DNA from 3 places in the Paenibacillus yanchengensis genome. Region 3 is predicted to be linked to each of the others. Evidence: riboswitches for the same ligand, from Rfam matches in the RefSeq annotation. Region 3 holds a riboswitch; each other region holds the start of a gene.
The links. Region 3 has a riboswitch for cyclic di-AMP ahead of ACFSTH_RS02730 (KamA family radical SAM protein). Riboswitches for the same ligand answer to the same signal wherever they lie in the genome.

Region 1 (3,193 bases), on a different contig from region 3:
CCATAGGGGCAAGTGTCGTGCGTTTAGGAGTTGTATCTACCCCAGTCGTTGCTTATTTAACAAGAGAACTGCAAGCAGACGCAGGTGTGATGATATCTGCTTCTCACAATCCAGTGGAGGATAATGGCATTAAATTTTTTGCAGGTGACGGTTTCAAACTATCTGATGAAACTGAATTAGAAATTGAAAATTTAATCGATCAACCGCTGGATGAGTTACCACGTCCGATTGGAGCAGAAATTGGTACGGTGACTGAATATGAAGCAGCAGGTGAGCGCTATTTACAATATTTGCAAACAACGATTGACCAGCGATTTGAGGGTATGAAGATTGTACTTGATTGTGCAAACGGGTCTGCTTATGATCTTGCGCCAACTGTATTTCGAGAGCTGGGAGCGGATGTAATCACGATAGGGACGACACCGAATGGCTTAAATATTAATGCTGAAGTTGGCTCTACTCATCCCGAACAATTAAAAGCTGCTGTTGTAGCCCATCATGCTGATTTGGGTCTAGCATTTGACGGAGATGCTGACCGTTTAATTGCAATTGATGAGACAGGTGCAGAAGTTGATGGTGATTATATACTAAGTATATTAGGTCATGCGATGAACCAAGCAGGAAAACTGCAAGAGAGCACGATTGTAACGACGGTTATGGCCAATATTGGCTTTTTTAAAGGGGTAGAAAAATTAGGATTACAGTCAGTAAAAACAGCGGTTGGTGATCGTTATGTTATGGAAGAAATGAAGCGTGGTGGCTATAACTTAGGCGGAGAGCAATCCGGACATGTTATTATGCTTGATTATATAACGACCGGTGACGGGATATTGACAGCACTACATCTTGCCAATGTGATGGCTGCTACGAAAAAGAATTTAAGTGAATTAAAAACAATTATGCGAAAATACCCACAAAAATTAGTGAACGTTCGCGTAGATGACAAAAGTAAATTTGATGGTAATGAAGTGATCACAGCAGCTGTGCAGGAAGTTGAAGATAAGTTAGGTGATAACGGTCGTGTACTAGTACGTCCTTCAGGAACAGAATCGCTTATTCGAGTGATGGCGGAAGGACCCGACAAAGCCGAAGTAGATAATTACGTTGATTATATCGCTTCCATTGTGAAAGAACAGTTACGTAGTTAGAGCTAGTACTAATCATTACTGTAGTTAACAAAATGCGAGGCATTATTTTTAAAATAGATATCAAATCAGAAGACGGTACTACTTTCTTGCGAAAGTGAGTGCCGTTTTTTTGCGTTTTTATGTCTAATGTTAGTAACTGTAGTTAGTCATTGTCGAGAAGAGTATTTCCTTGGAAATAATATTGTCGAAAAGGAGTAAAGATCTGCTTTTTATTGTAAATATAAGAGCATGACGACGTGTGGCTGAGATAAAAGGAGATAATGTAATACAGTTGAAGTGAATAGAGGTAAATTGACGATTACTGCCAGTTTGTATCTCTTTACAAATTGTTGCAGTAGGAGTAAGATTCGTTTCAAGCAATTTAATTGACAGGATAAAGGGTATCATCTTAGTTTGTAAACACGGTGATACAGTAATCTTTTATCATTTGTCAGCGCTGAATTTCCACTGGAAAACGGGGGAACCAATCGATGGTTTGCTTTCGATGTGAGAGTCGAAGGCAGATGATCAGGGGTGAATCTTATACTAATTAACAACCATGGGTTGATTAGTATAAGTAGGGCTACTCTCACAGCCCGAATCCGACAGCTAACCTCGTAAGCGTACCATCAGACAAAGCTTTCAGTAGCATTGTGTGATAGAGAGAGGCAACATTTGTCATCCATAGACACGGTTTATTTTCCTGTGCCTAAGAAGCTGACGAAGAGCTACCTCTTCGTGCAGCTTCTTTTTTGTTGCATACATTTTTGAAAAAGGAGAGCGATCAGGATGACACTGGATGAATTTGTATTAGTGTCAGCACCTAATAAGGCTGGGAAATTATTTTTGGCAGAGCTAGTGAAACGTAATGTTCCGGTTATAGCATTAGCAGCTTGTGATGAAGAAGCGAGATTACTGAGAATGTTAGGCGCACAGCAAGTGATTTTGTTAGATCCGTCGATAGCGAATCCATGGGTTATTCCGGAATGGATGATTAGCTACGTCTATTTATTCGAGCAAGATCTGGCAACATGTTGTCGTTATGTGTCGATCTGCCGTGCATGGACGGGAAGAGCTATCTTCGTTATTACGAACTGTGATCATATTAAAACGATCTATAAAGGGCTTGGCGCTGATTACGTTATTCATACAAATAGTTTGAATGTGTCTTTTTTAATACCACATAATACGCACTAAGCGTGCGACGGAATATAGGTGTAGTGAAATAAAAATAGTTGTACATGGAGGTAGAAAAGGATGGAGGTTGTACTCGTTAGTGTCGTATTTTTGTTTGTCTATTTAGTAATTGCTTTACTGCAAGTAGAGAAGTTATAGAAGATGAAGTGAGATTAGGAGGCAGAAAGTGATGGATTTTATACAGTTGGCAGTGGTCATCATACTTGTAACGTTGATCGTGAAGCCGCTTGGAACATATATGTATTATATTTTTTCAGACCAACCTAATCGTACGGATCGTCTTTTTGGGCGAGTGGAGCAAATGATATTTCGGTTAACTGGCGTGAAGCAACAAGTAGCGATGAGCTGGAAACAATATACGATCAGTTTACTAGTGACCAACGCATTGTTCGTTATGATTAGCTTTGTTATTTTACGTATCCAGCATCTGTTGCCGTTCAACCCAAGTGATGTTGACAGCATGGAGTCGTCGTTATCATTTAATACAGTGATCAGTTTTATGACAAACACCAATTTGCAGCATTATAGTGGCGAAACAGGGGTATCTTATTTTTCACAAATGGCTGTTATTACGATGATGATGTTTACATCGGCTGCGACGGGAATCGTTGTTGCAATTGCATTTATCCGAGGTTTAACTAGTAAAGGCAAAGCGTTGGGTAACTTTTTTAGCGATTTTGTAAAAGCTCATACTCGATTGTTAATTCCGCTTGCTTTTGTAATTATGCTCGTGTTGGTTGGCTTAAAAGTGCCGCAAACGTTGGGCGGAACGATACAAGCAACGACACTTGAAGGAGAGCAGCAACAGATGGCAATAGGACCAGTAGCTTCGTTAGTTTCAATTAAACATTTGGGCACGAATGGAGGCG
Region 2 (3,193 bases), on a different contig from region 3:
ATGAAGTAAGCATGTTTCAAACGAACTTCGTTACCTGGAAATAATCTAAAATATTTATTTGGCGGGTTTTCCATGAAGTCGTCACGCTCAATATATATTTCACGAGAAAACGGAATGGAACGTACTCCCATTTCTTCATTTTCAGCGTTATTTTCTGCTTCTAGCCATTCTATTTGACCTTCTGGATAATTCGTAATAACGACTTTAAGTGGATCTATTACAGCCATCGTTCGTGGCGCTTTCAGTTTCAAATCTTCACGAATAAAAAACTCTAGATTACGTTCATCAACGAGACTATTGTTTTTCGAAACTCCAATTTCACGACAAAATTGACGCAATGACTCCGGCGTATATCCTTTCCGGCGCAAACCACCGATAGTAGGTATCCGAGGGTCATCCCAACCACTAACGATACCTTCATCTACTAATTGCTTCAAATAACGTTTGCTCATTACCATATTCGTTACATTTAAGCGAGAAAACTCGTATTGATGCGGTACAGACTCCATCTCACAGTGCTCTACGACCCAGTCGTACAATGGTCTATGGTCTTCAAATTCTAATGTACAGATAGAGTGAGTGATTTTTTCAATCGCATCACCAAGTGGATGAGCATAATCGTACATTGGATAAATACACCAAGCATCTCCCGTACGATGATGATGAGCGTGAGATATCCGATATAGTACAGGATCACGCATCGTAATATTAGGTGAACCCATATCTATTTTAGCCCGCAATACACGCGATCCGTCTGGAAACTCTCCCGCACGCATGCGAGCAAACAAATCTAAATTTTCCTCTACACTTCTTTCACGATAAGGGCTATTGGTTCCTGGCTCTGTTAATGACCCTCTAGTCTCTCTCATTTCATCTGCCGATAGATCACAAACAAAAGCTAAGTTTTTGCGAATAAGCAATTGCGCACGCTCGTACATTTCTTCAAAGTAATCTGATGCAAAATGTAAAGCTTCCCATTCAAACCCTAACCAATTAACATCTCTTTTAATTGCTTCAACATATTCTGTTTCTTCCTTTAAAGGGTTCGTATCATCAAAACGCAAATGCGTTCTACCATTAAACTCATCAGCTAGTTCAAAATTCAAACAAATAGACTTAGCATGACCAATATGCAAATAACCGTTCGGCTCAGGTGGGAATCTCGTTATAATTTCTTGCACACGGCCGCTGTGCAAATCCTCTAACACAATGTTTCTTATAAAATTTGAAGACGATAATTTAGTATCTATTCCTACATTATTCTCCACTGCGACCAACCTTTCCAAGCATATATTTATTATTCTCTTATGATACACAATAATAGGACAAATTACACTTACATTCGTAAAGGTTGCACTTAATCTTTAAGAAAAGCTTAAGAAAGACTTACAAATTTCATTAATATCTTCTCATTTTCAGCATCTATTAACTATTTCGCAGTACTATATTGTTTGTAGAGTACGTTTTGAGAGAACGACTCCCAATTATAATTCGAAAGCTTGCCTAATTTCCTAAAGGAAAACGGGGGAACCATTTTGGGTGAATTGATCTTATGAATAGCAATGAAGCAACCGCTATTCAGTGGGAAGATCATAGGGGACCTTCAAACCGAACCCCACAGCTAACCTCGTCGGCATCGGAAGGAGTACCATCATTGAAGAAAGTTGCAGCACTTATATTAGGTCTTACGCTTTTCCTATCATTTCAAGCAGGTCAAGCACATGCGGACACGAAGTTAACCGGTATTATTGATAACTTGCTAGGTGTCAAGTACAGCTACGGCGGTACTACGAAAAAAGGTTTTGATTGCTCAGGATTTACAAGCTATGTATTCGACGAAATGGATATTAACTTATCTCGAGCTTCTACAGGTCAAGCTAATGAAGGTTCCAAAGTTAGCAAAGACGAGCTAATTCCCGGCGATCTTATCTTCTTCGATACAAGTGGAGCTAATAACGGTGAAATTACGCATGTAGGGATCTATGTAGGAGATGGCAAGTTTGCTCACGCATCTACTTCCAGAGGAGTAGTTTACGACAAACTTGACTCTAAGTATTACAAACCACGCTACGTAACAGCACGCCGTGTGATGAATGATGATGCTTTCACTACATATGCAGTTGCAAATTAAAAACAAACTGTCCAATAGTCCCTAAAATAAAAGTTGTACGAAAAACCGTAGTGTTTTTCCGTACAACTTTTTTTATTAATATGCTTTTGTAGGAAAATTGCTATCGAGGTACTCTTTCGTCTCCATGTATTTCCTTTTCATCAAACAACTTTTATCCATCTCTAATAATAGCGAACTAAATAGACGGATGAAAGTTCCGAATTTACGTTAATCTGATATAGAGCCATACCAAGAATCCTCCATTGAAAATTGTCTCGGTAACTCCATTCTAAACGAGGTTTGTGGCTATGGCTCCTTTTTTTAGATTCTAGCTATTTACATAAGTATACGGACTTAACTATGCACAAACCCTTTTATACGATTTATCGTACAAAGCTTGCACTCGAACCATCTGCACAAAGACCGTTTATACGATATTTCATACAAAGCTTACGCTACAACTGTCTGTACAAGCCCTTTTATACGATTTATCGTACAAAGCTTACACTCGAACCGTCTGCACACGACCGTTTATACGATTTATCATACAAAGCTTGCATTCCAACCGTCTAAACATAACCTTTATACGATTTATCGTACAAAGTTTCTCCTATACGTCATCTGGACAATCTCTTGTATGATGGTTCATATCATTGCATCACGCTGAGATTTGCGAGTTAGAAATAGTATGCGTGTGTTTTTTACCAATCATCATCAGCACTAGCATCAATACGAATAAGCCTACTACTAATATTGCTAAATAAATTAAAGTTGCTGATATCGTATACTGATCCATAAACCATCCTGTAATCCTTGGGAATATTGCTCCTCCCATACCACCAAAAGCGACACAAAGACTTGTCGTTCGCTCTGTATGCCCTGGCAACAGACCGTTTGCGTATACAAGTGCTATGCCGAATAATCCAGCAAAGAATAGACCCGTCAACGCAATAAACACCAACATTAAAGCATAAGAATTGAATACCGTCATAAAACCAAATACAATAGCAGCTCCCGCTGTCATAATAAATAAAAATCGTGTGTACCCTAGACGCTCAGCTAGAACACCGGCAAAAATTCTCC
Region 3 (3,193 bases):
CAGAGCATGCGGCTATGCCACATGGTGGAACGGTTCTACGTAGTGGAACTACAGGTTCAGGCAACAAACAAATTATGGAATTTGGTTTGCAATTAGGCAGTAATCCAGAGTTTACAGCAAGTGTAGTTGCTGCTTCGGCTCGTGCAGCTTACAAAATGGCGGCTGCAGGACAACGTGGAGCAAAAACAATTTTTGATATTCCACCAGCCTATTTGTCATCGGAATCTCCAGCAAGTTTACGCAAACGATTATTATAAGTCATTATCATATAGTTTATAGATTGAACTACTAAAGCAAAGTAGCAGGTTTTGGATAAACCACATGCCGTTATCCAAAACCTGTTATTTGTATAGTGCAGTAAGGAGGAAATCCAGTTTGAGCCGTGTTATTAAAAATGAACAAATTAAAGCTGCTGAAGTTGTGTTAACTGGTTTGGATGGGGAGTCATTAGGAATAGTAACTCGTGAAGATGCAATGCGGCTCGCTAAGGACGCTGATGTTGATTTAGTATGTACTTCATTGCTCGAAAGCCCTCCACCTTGTCAATTGATTGCTAAAGGTGAAGCAAATAGACAGCGTGATCAACGTAAAAAAGCAGAAAGCAAAGCAACGAACGCAAGTAAACCAAAAGAGTTACGTCTGACTGTCCAAATCGAAGAACATGACTATGATACGAAATGTAGGCAAGCACAAAAATGGTTGCAGCAAGGAGAGCAAGTGTTGTTAACGGTCAAAGTGACAGGTAAGCAGTCGGCACAAGCAAAACAATTAGTGGAGCGACTAGTTACTGACCTAGCTATTTACGGTAAAAAGCAATCAGGTATCCAACAAAGTGGTAAGCAAGTAGCCGTCGTTTTGTCGCCTTGACGTGCAGCTTGTTTATCAAGTACACTATAATCACGCTTAATTTCCGATCATTCGAATCGGGAAGCGGGGGAACCAATTTTGTGGGGCGAATAAATTAGTACAGCTGCTAATTTTAGGGGACCATCTTACCCGAGTCCGTCAGCTAACCTCGTCAGCAGTGGATGGGTCATCAGCATCATAAGATAACTTCAATCAAGTGTGACCCTGATTAGTCAATAGAAAGCTATGTGCGCAGTAGCAGTCTATTGTCTTGCGGAGCTTATTGCTCAGCCGGGGTTATTTTTGTTTTTCTAGTAAGACCCAGCTTAAATCCACTGGTGAAGCGTACAAATCAGATTGGGAGGGATTTGTATGGCACAGCCAAAGTACATTATTAATTTGGATCGATTAACAGACATTCCAGAAAGTGAACGAGAGAAACTAAAGCCGATTACGGAGAAGTTTGCATTTCGTGTCAACGATTATTATTTATCTCTCATTGATTGGCAAGATCCTGATGATCCGATTCGGCGGTTAGTTATCCCCAATGAAGGAGAGCTACTGGAGTATGGTCGTTGGGATGCATCGGATGAAGAAGCGAATTACGTTGTACCTGGTTGTCAGCATAAGTATGGGACGACGGCACTGCTGATTGTATCGGAAGTATGTGGAGCGTATTGTCGTTATTGTTTCCGTAAACGATTGTTTCGCAACGATGTGAAAGAAGCAGTTTCCAATGTTGATCCCGGCATTGCGTATATTGCTGCTCATCCGGAAATAAACAATGTTTTATTAACTGGTGGTGATAGTTTAATACTCGGGACGCCGAAATTACGAACTATTATTGAGCAATTACGTCAAATTGAACATGTGAAAATTATTCGACTTGGTTCCAAAATGCCGGTCTTTAATCCAATGCGTATTTATGAAGATGAAGGATTATTAGATTTAATTAGACAATATTCCACTCCTGAAAAACGCATTTATGTAATGGCTCATATTAATCATCCTCGAGAAGTAACCGAACAAGCAAAGCGTGGCTTTGACGCGCTGCATGATGCAGGTGCTATCGTCGTCAATCAAACTCCTATTATTCGAGGCATTAATGATAATGCCGATACGTTAGCAGAGCTACTTGATATTCTATCGTGGGCTGGTGTGACACCTTATTATTTCTTTATCAATCGCCCTGTAGCTGGTAACAATGATTTTGTCGTTCCGTTGGCAGATGCCTATCGATTAGTAGAGCAAGCAAAAGCTAAAACTTCTGGTCTAGGCAAACGAGTCCGATTGTCGATGAGTCATTCTTCTGGAAAAATAGAAATATTGGCTATTGAAAGTGGCAAAGCTTATTTAAAATACCATCAAGCTCGGGAAGGAAACTACGGGCAATTTATGATATTGGATTGTCCACCTGATGCTGCGTGGTTCGATGATTTGCCTGGAAATGAACAGTATTGGAATAAACCAACAATTGATGACAAAGAAGAGGTGCTGAGCAGCTAAACGGCAACAAATCATATGGCACAAGTACAGAATATCATCTTCCGTATTGCATACAGGGGTAGCTTGTTGTTCACCGAGGCAAGCTTTATAATGACTATAAAGCTGAACAATGAAGTTACTGTCAGTTGATAATGCGGAGGAGGAGTATTCTACATGGATGAAAAAACAGGTGAAATAATAGATAAAATGATACAGCAGACGCAGGTAGAGCCATCGTTAGCTGCCATGATTGATCATACGATTCTAAAAGCGGATGCTACAATCAGTGAAATAGAGCAATTGTGTGCTGAAGCGCTACAGTATCGTTTTGCAACGGTATGTGTGCATCCGTGCCATGTTGCGAGAGCTGCTGAATTACTAAACAGTGAAGTAGGCATTACAACGGTAGTTGGTTTTCCGCTTGGAGCATCAACTAGTGCAGCGAAAGCTTACGAAGCAGAACAAGCGATTCGTGAAGGTGCTACTGAAATTGATATGGTACTTAATATTGGTTTGTTGAAGTCTGGTCAAGTAGCAGCAGTAGAGGCGGATATTGTAGCGGTAGCGGCTGTATGTCGTGAACGAGCAATATTGAAAGTAATATTAGAAACTTGTTTGCTGACAGATGAAGAAATCGAAACAGCTTGTCGTTTGGTTGTGCAAGCGGGCGCTGATTTTGTGAAAACATCGACCGGCTTCGGTCAAGCAGGAGCGACAGAACATCACCTAACGTTAATGCGCAGCGTAGTTGGTCCGAATATTGGTGTGAAAGCATCAGGAGGCATTCGTGACCGTGCTACAGCGCTACAGATGGTAGCTGCTGGTGCTAATCGAATAGGAGCTAGCGCAAGTGTTGCTATCG

Region 1: another riboswitch for cyclic di-AMP. It lies ahead of ACFSTH_RS11925 (hypothetical protein); the one in region 3 lies ahead of ACFSTH_RS02730 (KamA family radical SAM protein).
Region 2: another riboswitch for cyclic di-AMP. It lies ahead of ACFSTH_RS19750 (C40 family peptidase); the one in region 3 lies ahead of ACFSTH_RS02730 (KamA family radical SAM protein).

The regions. Positions count from the first base shown of each region.
Region 1 covers NZ_JBHUMH010000044.1:8,909-12,101, reverse strand. The annotation lists gene glmM (phosphoglucosamine mutase) at 1-1,148, shown strand, start outside; cyclic di-AMP (ydaO/yuaA leader) riboswitch at 1,573-1,767, shown strand; gene ACFSTH_RS11925 (hypothetical protein) at 1,917-2,324, shown strand; gene kdpA (potassium-transporting ATPase subunit KdpA) at 2,494-3,193, shown strand, end outside.
Region 2 covers NZ_JBHUMH010000063.1:173,385-176,577, forward strand. The annotation lists gene ACFSTH_RS19745 (glutamine--tRNA ligase/YqeY domain fusion protein) at 1-1,268, opposite strand, end outside; cyclic di-AMP (ydaO/yuaA leader) riboswitch at 1,491-1,651, shown strand; gene ACFSTH_RS19750 (C40 family peptidase) at 1,655-2,131, shown strand; gene ACFSTH_RS19755 (MFS transporter) at 2,769-3,193, opposite strand, start outside.
Region 3 covers NZ_JBHUMH010000010.1:84,078-87,270, reverse strand. The annotation lists gene ACFSTH_RS02740 (diaminopimelate dehydrogenase) at 1-257, shown strand, start outside; gene infC (translation initiation factor IF-3) at 376-867, shown strand; cyclic di-AMP (ydaO/yuaA leader) riboswitch at 891-1,039, shown strand; gene ACFSTH_RS02730 (KamA family radical SAM protein) at 1,219-2,352, shown strand; gene deoC (deoxyribose-phosphate aldolase) at 2,539-3,193, shown strand, end outside.